Regions from separate parts of the Lysinibacillus sp. FW12 genome, predicted to be linked through region 3. Evidence: a T-box and tRNA genes for the amino acid it is inferred to sense, from the RefSeq annotation. Region 3 holds a T-box; the other regions hold tRNA genes.
The links. A T-box is a leader RNA that pairs with one kind of tRNA and senses whether it is charged. The one in region 3 lies ahead of ileS (isoleucine--tRNA ligase), so its partner is inferred to be a tRNA-Ile.
Positions count from the first base shown of each region.

Region 1: it encodes a tRNA-Ile, which carries the amino acid that the T-box ahead of ileS (isoleucine--tRNA ligase) is inferred to sense. The anticodon was not compared.
Region 2: it encodes a tRNA-Ile, which carries the amino acid that the T-box ahead of ileS (isoleucine--tRNA ligase) is inferred to sense. The anticodon was not compared.

Region 1 covers NZ_CP139094.1:1,167,636-1,170,884, reverse strand. The annotation lists gene SJW71_RS06075 (FecCD family ABC transporter permease) at 1-360, shown strand, start outside; gene SJW71_RS06070 (ABC transporter ATP-binding protein) at 376-1,173, shown strand; tRNA gene SJW71_RS06065 (tRNA-Glu) at 1,306-1,377, opposite strand; tRNA gene SJW71_RS06060 (tRNA-Ser) at 1,380-1,470, opposite strand; tRNA gene SJW71_RS06055 (tRNA-Asn) at 1,481-1,557, opposite strand; tRNA gene SJW71_RS06050 (tRNA-Ile) at 1,562-1,638, opposite strand; tRNA gene SJW71_RS06045 (tRNA-Gly) at 1,640-1,713, opposite strand; tRNA gene SJW71_RS06040 (tRNA-Phe) at 1,719-1,794, opposite strand; tRNA gene SJW71_RS06035 (tRNA-Asp) at 1,853-1,928, opposite strand; tRNA gene SJW71_RS06030 (tRNA-Met) at 1,932-2,006, opposite strand; tRNA gene SJW71_RS06025 (tRNA-Ser) at 2,060-2,152, opposite strand; tRNA gene SJW71_RS06020 (tRNA-Ile) at 2,168-2,244, opposite strand; tRNA gene SJW71_RS06015 (tRNA-Met) at 2,252-2,325, opposite strand; tRNA gene SJW71_RS06010 (tRNA-Ala) at 2,352-2,427, opposite strand; tRNA gene SJW71_RS06005 (tRNA-Pro) at 2,442-2,518, opposite strand; tRNA gene SJW71_RS06000 (tRNA-Arg) at 2,529-2,605, opposite strand; tRNA gene SJW71_RS05995 (tRNA-Leu) at 2,614-2,702, opposite strand; tRNA gene SJW71_RS05990 (tRNA-Gly) at 2,708-2,782, opposite strand; tRNA gene SJW71_RS05985 (tRNA-Leu) at 2,819-2,903, opposite strand; tRNA gene SJW71_RS05980 (tRNA-Lys) at 2,921-2,996, opposite strand; tRNA gene SJW71_RS05975 (tRNA-Thr) at 3,004-3,079, opposite strand; tRNA gene SJW71_RS05970 (tRNA-Val) at 3,083-3,158, opposite strand; rRNA gene rrf (5S ribosomal RNA) at 3,169-3,249, opposite strand, start outside.
Region 2 covers NZ_CP139094.1:1,160,556-1,163,804, forward strand. The annotation lists tRNA gene SJW71_RS05860 (tRNA-Gly) at 1-13, shown strand, start outside; tRNA gene SJW71_RS05865 (tRNA-Leu) at 19-107, shown strand; tRNA gene SJW71_RS05870 (tRNA-Arg) at 116-192, shown strand; tRNA gene SJW71_RS05875 (tRNA-Pro) at 203-279, shown strand; tRNA gene SJW71_RS05880 (tRNA-Ala) at 294-369, shown strand; tRNA gene SJW71_RS05885 (tRNA-Met) at 396-469, shown strand; tRNA gene SJW71_RS05890 (tRNA-Ile) at 477-553, shown strand; tRNA gene SJW71_RS05895 (tRNA-Ser) at 569-661, shown strand; tRNA gene SJW71_RS05900 (tRNA-Met) at 715-789, shown strand; tRNA gene SJW71_RS05905 (tRNA-Asp) at 793-868, shown strand; tRNA gene SJW71_RS05910 (tRNA-Phe) at 927-1,002, shown strand; tRNA gene SJW71_RS05915 (tRNA-Gly) at 1,008-1,081, shown strand; tRNA gene SJW71_RS05920 (tRNA-Ile) at 1,083-1,159, shown strand; tRNA gene SJW71_RS05925 (tRNA-Asn) at 1,164-1,240, shown strand; tRNA gene SJW71_RS05930 (tRNA-Ser) at 1,251-1,341, shown strand; tRNA gene SJW71_RS05935 (tRNA-Glu) at 1,344-1,415, shown strand; gene SJW71_RS05940 (VOC family protein) at 1,478-1,894, opposite strand; gene nadA (quinolinate synthase NadA) at 2,104-3,207, opposite strand; gene nadC (carboxylating nicotinate-nucleotide diphosphorylase) at 3,194-3,249, opposite strand, start outside.
Region 3 covers NZ_CP139094.1:3,721,827-3,725,075, forward strand. The annotation lists gene ileS (isoleucine--tRNA ligase) at 1-1,307, opposite strand, end outside; T-box leader at 1,422-1,646, opposite strand; gene SJW71_RS19225 (DivIVA domain-containing protein) at 1,728-2,252, opposite strand; gene SJW71_RS19230 (RNA-binding protein) at 2,348-3,136, opposite strand; gene SJW71_RS19235 (YggT family protein) at 3,245-3,249, opposite strand, start outside.

The DNA of each region.
Region 1 (3,249 bases), 2.0 Mb from region 3:
CGACAGTTAAATGTTCAAGAACTAGGTGATGATACAGCGTCAAGCCTTGGGCAATCTGTTCAAAAAACACGCCTTTACTTAATCCTATTATGTTCCAGTCTAGTAGCGAGTGCTATAGCATTTGCTGGCGCCATTGGGTTTGTAGGATTAATGGCACCTCATATTGCACGACGCATTGTTGGTTCATCATTCGGTGTACTTATTCCAGCATCTGCAGCAATCGGAGCATTGCTTGTGATGATAGCAGATATTATTGGTCGTACTGCTTTTAGCCCGTTAGAAGTACCCGCTGGTGTCTTTACCGCTGCCATTGGTGCTCCCTATTTTATCTATTTACTATTTAGAAATCCTAATAAATAAAGGAGTCTATACTACATGACTGAATCGTTATTAACCAAATCCCTTACATTAAGTTATGGTGATTCCAATATTATCGAAGATCTCAATTTATCTATCCCTTTGAATGAAATTACTGTATTAATTGGAGCGAATGGCTGTGGTAAATCCACACTCCTACGCTCCATCGCTCGATTATTAAAACCTAAAAAAGGTTCCGTTCTATTAGATGGAGAGGATATTTTTAAATTATCAACAAAGCAGGTGGCTAGAAATCTTTCGATTCTTCCCCAATCCCCTGTTGCACCAGAAGGCCTAACTGTCCTACAGCTTGTGAAGCAAGGTCGCTATCCTTACCAAAGCTGGCGTCAACAGTGGACGGAAAAGGATGAAGAAATCGTATTAAATGCCTTAAGAGCAACAGGCACAGAGCATTTACAAGATAGACCAGTGGATGAGCTATCAGGAGGACAACGTCAACGTGCTTGGATTGCTATGACGCTTGCTCAAGATACGGATATTATTCTTTTGGACGAGCCTACGACATACTTAGATTTAACTCATCAGATAGAAGTTTTAGATTTATTGTACGAGTTAAACCAACAGCAAAAGCGAACGATTATTATGGTATTACATGATATTAATCTCGCATGTCGCTATGCCGATCATATTATTACTGTCCGTGATCGTGGTGTCTATCGTCAAGGTAAACCAGAAGAAATTATGACAACTGATTTAGTTAGTCATGTGTTTGACCTTGATTGCCAAATGACGACAGATCCAATATTTGGTACACCTCTATGCATTCCATATGGAAAAGGACGTAGAATTTCATAGCTTCTTAGTAAAATTAAAAGCCTACACAGATTAAACTATCCTGTGTAGGCTTTAATTTATGGTAGCTATATTATAAATCTATGACTAAAATTAAAAAGTGCAGTAGATGAAATTCATCTACTGCACTTAGTATGACCCGTACGGGATTCGAACCCGTGTTACCGCCGTGAAAGGGCGGTGTCTTAACCACTTGACCAACGGGCCAATGGCGGAGAAGGAGGGATTTGAACCCTCGCGCCGGTTACCCGACCTACACCCTTAGCAGGGGCGCCTCTTCAGCCTCTTGAGTACTTCCCCAAATAAAAAATGGCTCCGAAGGCAGGACTCGAACCTGCGACAACCTGATTAACAGTCAGGTGCTACTACCAACTGAGCTACTTCGGAATAATGGTGGGCCTAAATGGACTCGAACCATCGACCTCACGCTTATCAGGCGTGCGCTCTAACCAGCTGAGCTATAGGCCCTTGGAGCGGGTGATGGGAATCGAACCCACGACATCAGCTTGGAAGGCTGAGGTTTTACCATTAAACTACACCCGCATAAATGGTGGGTCAGGACGGAATCGAACCGCCGACACTTAGAGCTTCAATCTAATGCTCTACCAACTGAGCTACTGACCCATTTCGTCCATGCTAAGCTTGCTCACTCTTTTGCTTCTCATGTTTTTCATTATAATAATGGCGGTCCCGACCGGGATCGAACCGGCGATCTCCTGCGTGACAGGCAGGCATGTTAACCGCTACACCACGGGACCTTTTGGTTGCGGGGGCCGGATTTGAACCAACGACCTTCGGGTTATGAGCCCGACGAGCTACCACTGCTCCACCCCGCGATAATGATATTCTGTTTCGAGTTTTTAAAGCACCATTTATAAAAATTTAAAACTGGAGGAGGTAGAGGGATTCGAACCCCCGCGCGGTGTTACCCGCCTGTCGGTTTTCAAGACCGATCCCTTCAGCCAGACTTGGGTATACCTCCGTTACACTATATAAATGGTGGACCTTGCAGGACTCGAACCTGCGACCGGACGGTTATGAGCCGTCTGCTCTAACCAACTGAGCTAAAGGTCCTTTAAGATGGCGGCAGAGGGGATCGAACCCCCGACCTTACGGGTATGAACCGTACGCTCTAGCCAGCTGAGCTACGCCGCCAGGATCTTTATACTGGTTATTTACTATGGTGGAGCCTAGCGGGATCGAACCGCTGACCTCCTGCGTGCAAGGCAGGCGCTCTCCCAGCTGAGCTAAGGCCCCATAATTTTAGGAAATGGTCGGGAAGACAGGATTCGAACCTGCGACCCCTTGGTCCCAAACCAAGTGCTCTACCAAGCTGAGCTACTTCCCGTTCGTTCTTTTGGCGCGCCCGACAGGAGTCGAACCCATAACCTTCTGATCCGTAGTCAGACGCTCTATCCAATTGAGCTACGGGCGCATAATAAATGGTGCCGAGGACCGGAATCGAACCGGTACGGTAGTCACCTACCGCAGGATTTTAAGTCCTGTGCGTCTGCCAGTTCCGCCACCCCGGCACATTTGGAGCGGAAGACGAGGTTCGAACTCGCGACCCCCACCTTGGCAAGGTGGTGTTCTACCACTGAACTACTTCCGCATGTGCATAAGTTTTTTTATCTGGCAATGAAAATAATGGTGCGGGTGAAGGGAGTCGAACCCCCACGCCTTGCGGCGCTAGATCCTAAGTCTAGTGCGTCTGCCAATTCCGCCACACCCGCTTATTATTATTTCAAAATGGTGAGCCATGAAGGACTCGAACCTTCGACCCTCTGATTAAAAGTCAGATGCTCTACCAACTGAGCTAATGGCTCGAAAAAATGGTGCCGGCTATAGGAATCGAACCCACGACCTACTGATTACAAGTCAGTTGCTCTACCTGCTGAGCTAAACCGGCATATGGTGGAGGATGACGGGCTCGAACCGCCGACCCCCTGCTTGTAAGGCAGGTGCTCTCCCAGCTGAGCTAATCCTCCTGGGTATTATGCCTAGCGACGTCCTACTCTCACAGGGGGAAGCCCCCAACTACCATCGGCGCTAAAGAGCTTAACTTCCGTGTTCGGTATG
Region 2 (3,249 bases), 2.0 Mb from region 3:
GTCTTCCGCTCCAAATGTGCCGGGGTGGCGGAACTGGCAGACGCACAGGACTTAAAATCCTGCGGTAGGTGACTACCGTACCGGTTCGATTCCGGTCCTCGGCACCATTTATTATGCGCCCGTAGCTCAATTGGATAGAGCGTCTGACTACGGATCAGAAGGTTATGGGTTCGACTCCTGTCGGGCGCGCCAAAAGAACGAACGGGAAGTAGCTCAGCTTGGTAGAGCACTTGGTTTGGGACCAAGGGGTCGCAGGTTCGAATCCTGTCTTCCCGACCATTTCCTAAAATTATGGGGCCTTAGCTCAGCTGGGAGAGCGCCTGCCTTGCACGCAGGAGGTCAGCGGTTCGATCCCGCTAGGCTCCACCATAGTAAATAACCAGTATAAAGATCCTGGCGGCGTAGCTCAGCTGGCTAGAGCGTACGGTTCATACCCGTAAGGTCGGGGGTTCGATCCCCTCTGCCGCCATCTTAAAGGACCTTTAGCTCAGTTGGTTAGAGCAGACGGCTCATAACCGTCCGGTCGCAGGTTCGAGTCCTGCAAGGTCCACCATTTATATAGTGTAACGGAGGTATACCCAAGTCTGGCTGAAGGGATCGGTCTTGAAAACCGACAGGCGGGTAACACCGCGCGGGGGTTCGAATCCCTCTACCTCCTCCAGTTTTAAATTTTTATAAATGGTGCTTTAAAAACTCGAAACAGAATATCATTATCGCGGGGTGGAGCAGTGGTAGCTCGTCGGGCTCATAACCCGAAGGTCGTTGGTTCAAATCCGGCCCCCGCAACCAAAAGGTCCCGTGGTGTAGCGGTTAACATGCCTGCCTGTCACGCAGGAGATCGCCGGTTCGATCCCGGTCGGGACCGCCATTATTATAATGAAAAACATGAGAAGCAAAAGAGTGAGCAAGCTTAGCATGGACGAAATGGGTCAGTAGCTCAGTTGGTAGAGCATTAGATTGAAGCTCTAAGTGTCGGCGGTTCGATTCCGTCCTGACCCACCATTTATGCGGGTGTAGTTTAATGGTAAAACCTCAGCCTTCCAAGCTGATGTCGTGGGTTCGATTCCCATCACCCGCTCCAAGGGCCTATAGCTCAGCTGGTTAGAGCGCACGCCTGATAAGCGTGAGGTCGATGGTTCGAGTCCATTTAGGCCCACCATTATTCCGAAGTAGCTCAGTTGGTAGTAGCACCTGACTGTTAATCAGGTTGTCGCAGGTTCGAGTCCTGCCTTCGGAGCCATTTTTTATTTGGGGAAGTACTCAAGAGGCTGAAGAGGCGCCCCTGCTAAGGGTGTAGGTCGGGTAACCGGCGCGAGGGTTCAAATCCCTCCTTCTCCGCCATTGGCCCGTTGGTCAAGTGGTTAAGACACCGCCCTTTCACGGCGGTAACACGGGTTCGAATCCCGTACGGGTCATACTAAAAAACAGTAACTGCATTTGCAGCTACTGTTTTTTTTATATTTAGATAGATATATAATTACTCATTATTTAGTGCGCTTTCATCCATATATACTACTTCCCAAATATGCCCATCTACATCTTGGAATCCCCAGCCGTACATAAATCCGTGATCTTGTGGTTCACTGTAAGGTTTACCACCAGAGGCTAGTGCTTTATTTACTAATTGATCTACTTGTTCTCGGTTTTCAGCGGAAAGACATAATATCGCCTCTGCAGAAGTAGCTGTATCTGCAATCTCCTTCTTTGTAAATCCTTTGAATCGTTCTTCTACCATTATTAATGCAAAGATATTTTCGCTAATAATCATTGAAGCTGTTGTTTCATCACTAAATTGTTGATTAAATTCAAAACCTAAGTCTTTAAAAAAGTTGATTGATTTGTTAAGATCTTTTACTGGTAAATTGATAAATATATTTTTCGATTGAAAAGCCATTGATTATCACCTCCAAATCGACAGTATCATAGAAAATAAATCCATGTCAATTTCTACAAGTAAATGGATTTCATTTATTTCCCAACATCCTTAATCAAAAAAGTATAAGTCATATCAAAAAATGAACGACGTTTTTCATAACTCCTTAACTTTACAAAAAAAGCAGAAATATTGATACAACAACATGTCTGCTTTTAAAATTCTTCTTGTTACCCCCGTACAAGCATTCTTTCAAGTGAGCTAAGTGCTTCAGCGGTAGTATGTTCATCTACTTGTATACGGTTATGAGGTTGCCCCTGTTCAATACTTTCAAGACTCCATAGTAAATGTGGAAGGTCTATTCGGTTCATAGTTAGACAAGGACAAAAATTTTCATTTAGCGAAATAATATGTTTATCTGGATGTTGCTTAATGATACGATTGACAAGGTTCATTTCTGTTCCAATGGCCCATGCAGATCCGCTTGGTGCTCGATTGATTGTATCAATAATGTATTTTGTCGAGCCGGCATCATCAGCTGCTGCAACAACTTCACGACTACATTCTGGATGAACAATAATCCTCATTGTGGGATGTTCTTTGCGAATGACTTCCGTATGTTGAACTGTAAACCCCTCATGCACAGAACAATGACCCTTCCACAGAATAACCTGGATGTTTTCAAGTGATTCCTTAGTTTCGAGCATATTTTTATGAGGATTCCAAACGGCCATATTTTCAAGGGGAATACCTAAATCATAGGCGGTATTTCTCCCTAAATGTTGATCGGGTAAAAAGAAAATACGCTGTTTTTGTGTAAATGCCCATTGTACAAGCTCCCTTGCATTCGATGATGTAACACAGGCACCACCATGTCGTCCCGTAAAGGCTTTAATGGCCGCGGTTGAATTGACATAAGTTAGAGGAATAATCGTATCGCCAAAGAGCTGTTGAAGGATTGGCCATGCTTGTTCTGTTTGATAAATATTCGCCATATCAGCCATCGAACAGCCTGCACGCATATCTGGTAAATAGACATGTTGCTGTTTCATTGTCAGCATGTCTGCCGTTTCTGCCATAAAATGTACACCACAAAATACGATATGTTCAGCCTCCTTATTAGCGGCAGATAATTGAGCTAGTTGTAGAGAATCACCAGTTGCATCAGCAAATTGAATAACCTCATCTTTTTGATAATGGTGTCCTGGGATAAAAAGTTTAGAGCCTAATTTTTTCTTTATTGCTAAAATACGAGATTCCATTTCCTCTACGGATAATGTCCGATAATGCTCAGGAAGTAGTGTCGTCTGTTGTAATAAACTAGTGATGGACAAGGGAATGAGCTCCTTTCATTTGAACAAGTGCACTAATATCAA
Region 3 (3,249 bases):
CCCCAAGCTGGTGTGAATGTTGTTGCTTTAACAGCCTCAAGTAACTCACCACGGAATGCTTCAACAGATGCAAACCATTGTGGTGTCGCACGATAAATAACTGGTTTTTTTGTACGCCAGTCATGTGGATAAGAGTGTGTAATGAAACTAAGACTTTCTAATGCATCCACTTCTTTAAGTTTTTCTGTTACTAGTTTATTGGCATCATTATAAAATACGCCTTCAAAACCAGGTGCTTCTTCTGTATAGCAGCCACTATTATCAAGAGGACTAAGAATGCCTAAGCCATATTGTTTACTAATATGATAATCATCTTCCCCGTGTCCTGGCGCTGTATGAACACAACCTGTACCCGCATCTGCAGTAACATGATCTCCAACCATCACAAGAGATTCTCGATCATAGAATGGATGATGGGCTACAATACGATCTAGCGCATCCCCTTTTACTTCTTGAACAACCTCATAGTTTTCCCATTCAAGAGCAGTTGCCACTGACTCTAATAATTCTTTAGCGATAATGAATTTTTTAGTTGCCACAGCAACTACTACATAGATAAATTCAGGGTTCAAAGAAATCCCTAAGTTTGCTGGTAATGTCCAAGGAGTTGTTGTCCAAATGATAAATTTAGCATCTGCTGGAACAACACCTTTCGCATCCTTAATAGCAAAGCTTACATAAATCGATGGTGATTTGATATCCTTGTATTCAATTTCAGCTTCTGCCAAAGCAGATTCAGAAGATGGAGACCAATAAACTGGTTTTAACCCTTTATAGATGTAACCTTTTTCCGCCATTTTACCAAACACTTCAATTTGACGTGCTTCAAATTCAGGTTTCAATGTAATATATGGATTTTCCCAATCACCGCGAATGCCTAGACGTCGGAATTGCGTACGTTGATTGTCAATTTGTTCATACGCATATTCTTCACAAAGTTGGCGGAATGCTGCTACTGACATTTCTTTACGCTTTACACCTTTGTTTGTCAATGCTTGCTCAATTGGTAAACCATGCGTATCCCAACCAGGAATATAATTAACATGGTAGCCAGTCATGGAGCGGTGACGTGTAATCATATCTTTCAATACTTTATTTAATGCATGGCCGATGTGGATATCACCATTTGCATATGGAGGACCATCATGTAGGACAAACTCTGGACGACCTTCAGTACGTTCCATTTGTAATTTGTTAATATCCATGTCATTCCATTTATCTTGCATTTTTGGCTCATTTGCTGGAAGATTTCCGCGCATTGGAAAATCTGTTTTTGGCATTAATAATGTATCTTTGTATTCAACCATTTAAAATTCCTCCTTTATTTTCCACAGGCATAATAGACATTTTTCACATAGGACAGTTATTGGCAAATTCAGCTAAAACGATTCGCAAACAAATAAAAAAAGCCCTCAATCCCACTAAGGGACGAGAAGCTTCTACTCGCGGTACCACCCTACTTGTAGCACAAAAATTATTGTACTACCTCTTTCAAGCACGTTAACGTCGTGCAACACGAAATAACTTACTTTTTTCAGCTATTTAGCTCAGAAGTGATGTTCAATGTTAGTTGCATGTTTGGGCTCGCACTGTCCCCAAATCGCTTCACTACGCCTAACAAATACTGTCTTCGTCTCTGCCTCTATGCGTATCTGTTCAAAATAATTACTATTACAAAGTATATGAAATTCATACAATCGCGTCAAGTTTCAATTGTAAAAGAAAAGTTACATATCTTCGGACTCCTGTGCTTCCTCAACAGACGCCTGAATTTCAGTTAAATCAATATCGTATTGTAGCAAATGATCCCAGTCATCTGCATTCAGTAAGTCAAGCTGTGCCTCTACAAGCATCTTAAAACGATTACGGAAAACCTTAGATTGTTTTTTTAGCTCATCAATTTCAATCGTTACCTTACGAGCTTTCGTTAAAGCTTCATTGACAATTCGATCAGCATTTTTCTCTGCTTCTTTCAAAATGAGTTTAGCCTCTTTTTGTGAATTTCTTCGCACTTCATCTGCAGCTTCTTGCGCTACTACAATAGATTTCTGCAAAGTTTCTTCTAAGGAGTTAAAATGCCTCGCTTGTTCTAATGCCATTTCTAATTGCTTATCGACTTCCTTTTTTTCCCTAAGCAAAATTTCGTAGTCTTTAATAATCTGATCTAAAAATTCATTTACTTCATCTTCAGCATAACCTCTGAAGGCTTTTGTAAACTCCTTATTATGTATATCAATAGGTGATAATGGCATACAATCCTTCTCTCCTTTACATGTACATTCGTAGTTTCTATTATACAATTGTTCCGACAACTTAGCAGTAAAAATTAATGAAATTTACTTCACTTTCAGCTTTTTTGGGCCAATCGACCGATTTGTAGACGGATTTTATCCTTTTTTGTACGGCCTTCTGTCATAATAATTTTGACACGACCGCTTCCACGTATCGATAAAATATCACCCTCTTGTAATTCAAAAGCGACAGTATCCCGCTCCGTCCAATTGACACGCACTTTTTTTCCAGTAATTAATGCTTGTGCCTTTTGGCGTGACACATTTAAAATCGTCGCAATGATCACATCTAAACGCATCGAAGAAACTGTATGTGCTTCCTCAAACCACTCTTCCTCATTGATAAGCAGTGGGGCGTCTTCCTTTAGGGATTCTACATGTACCTTTACTTTACCAATACCCGTTAAATGTAAACGGACATAATCCGCTACCTCCTGTGCGACAACGAATTGCACCTGCTGCTCATTGACACGAATATCACCGAATTTACTACGGTTTAAGCCTAATGATAACAATGCCCCTAAAACATCTGGATGACGCAGTTGAATAAATTTAGTCGGATACTGGATGGTAAAGGCTGTCAGTTGAAAGTCTTCATCTGTAGCTTCATAGTACGCAGGGAAAATGAGCATACGCTGCCTCTCTGCTCCATCAAATAGCCCTGAACAAGCTGTCTTTAGAGTGTCGTCCTGTCCAATAACCGATGACACAATAAAACGTTGCCTTGGGTCAAGAAAATCGGTCAACTTAGGTGCATAGCGATCCTCTACCTCACGCTGCCAGCTTAGCACTTGTTCAATAAAAGGCTGCTCATCTTTTCGAAAATGCTGGATTAAGTGTTCCATCTTGTTGTCTCCTCTTTCACTAGTTCCTATTTGCTTTGTTGGATGAACGTAGTAAAACTAGTATTCCCCATAAATAAAAAATCCCCACCTAAACGTGAGGATTTACTTCTAAA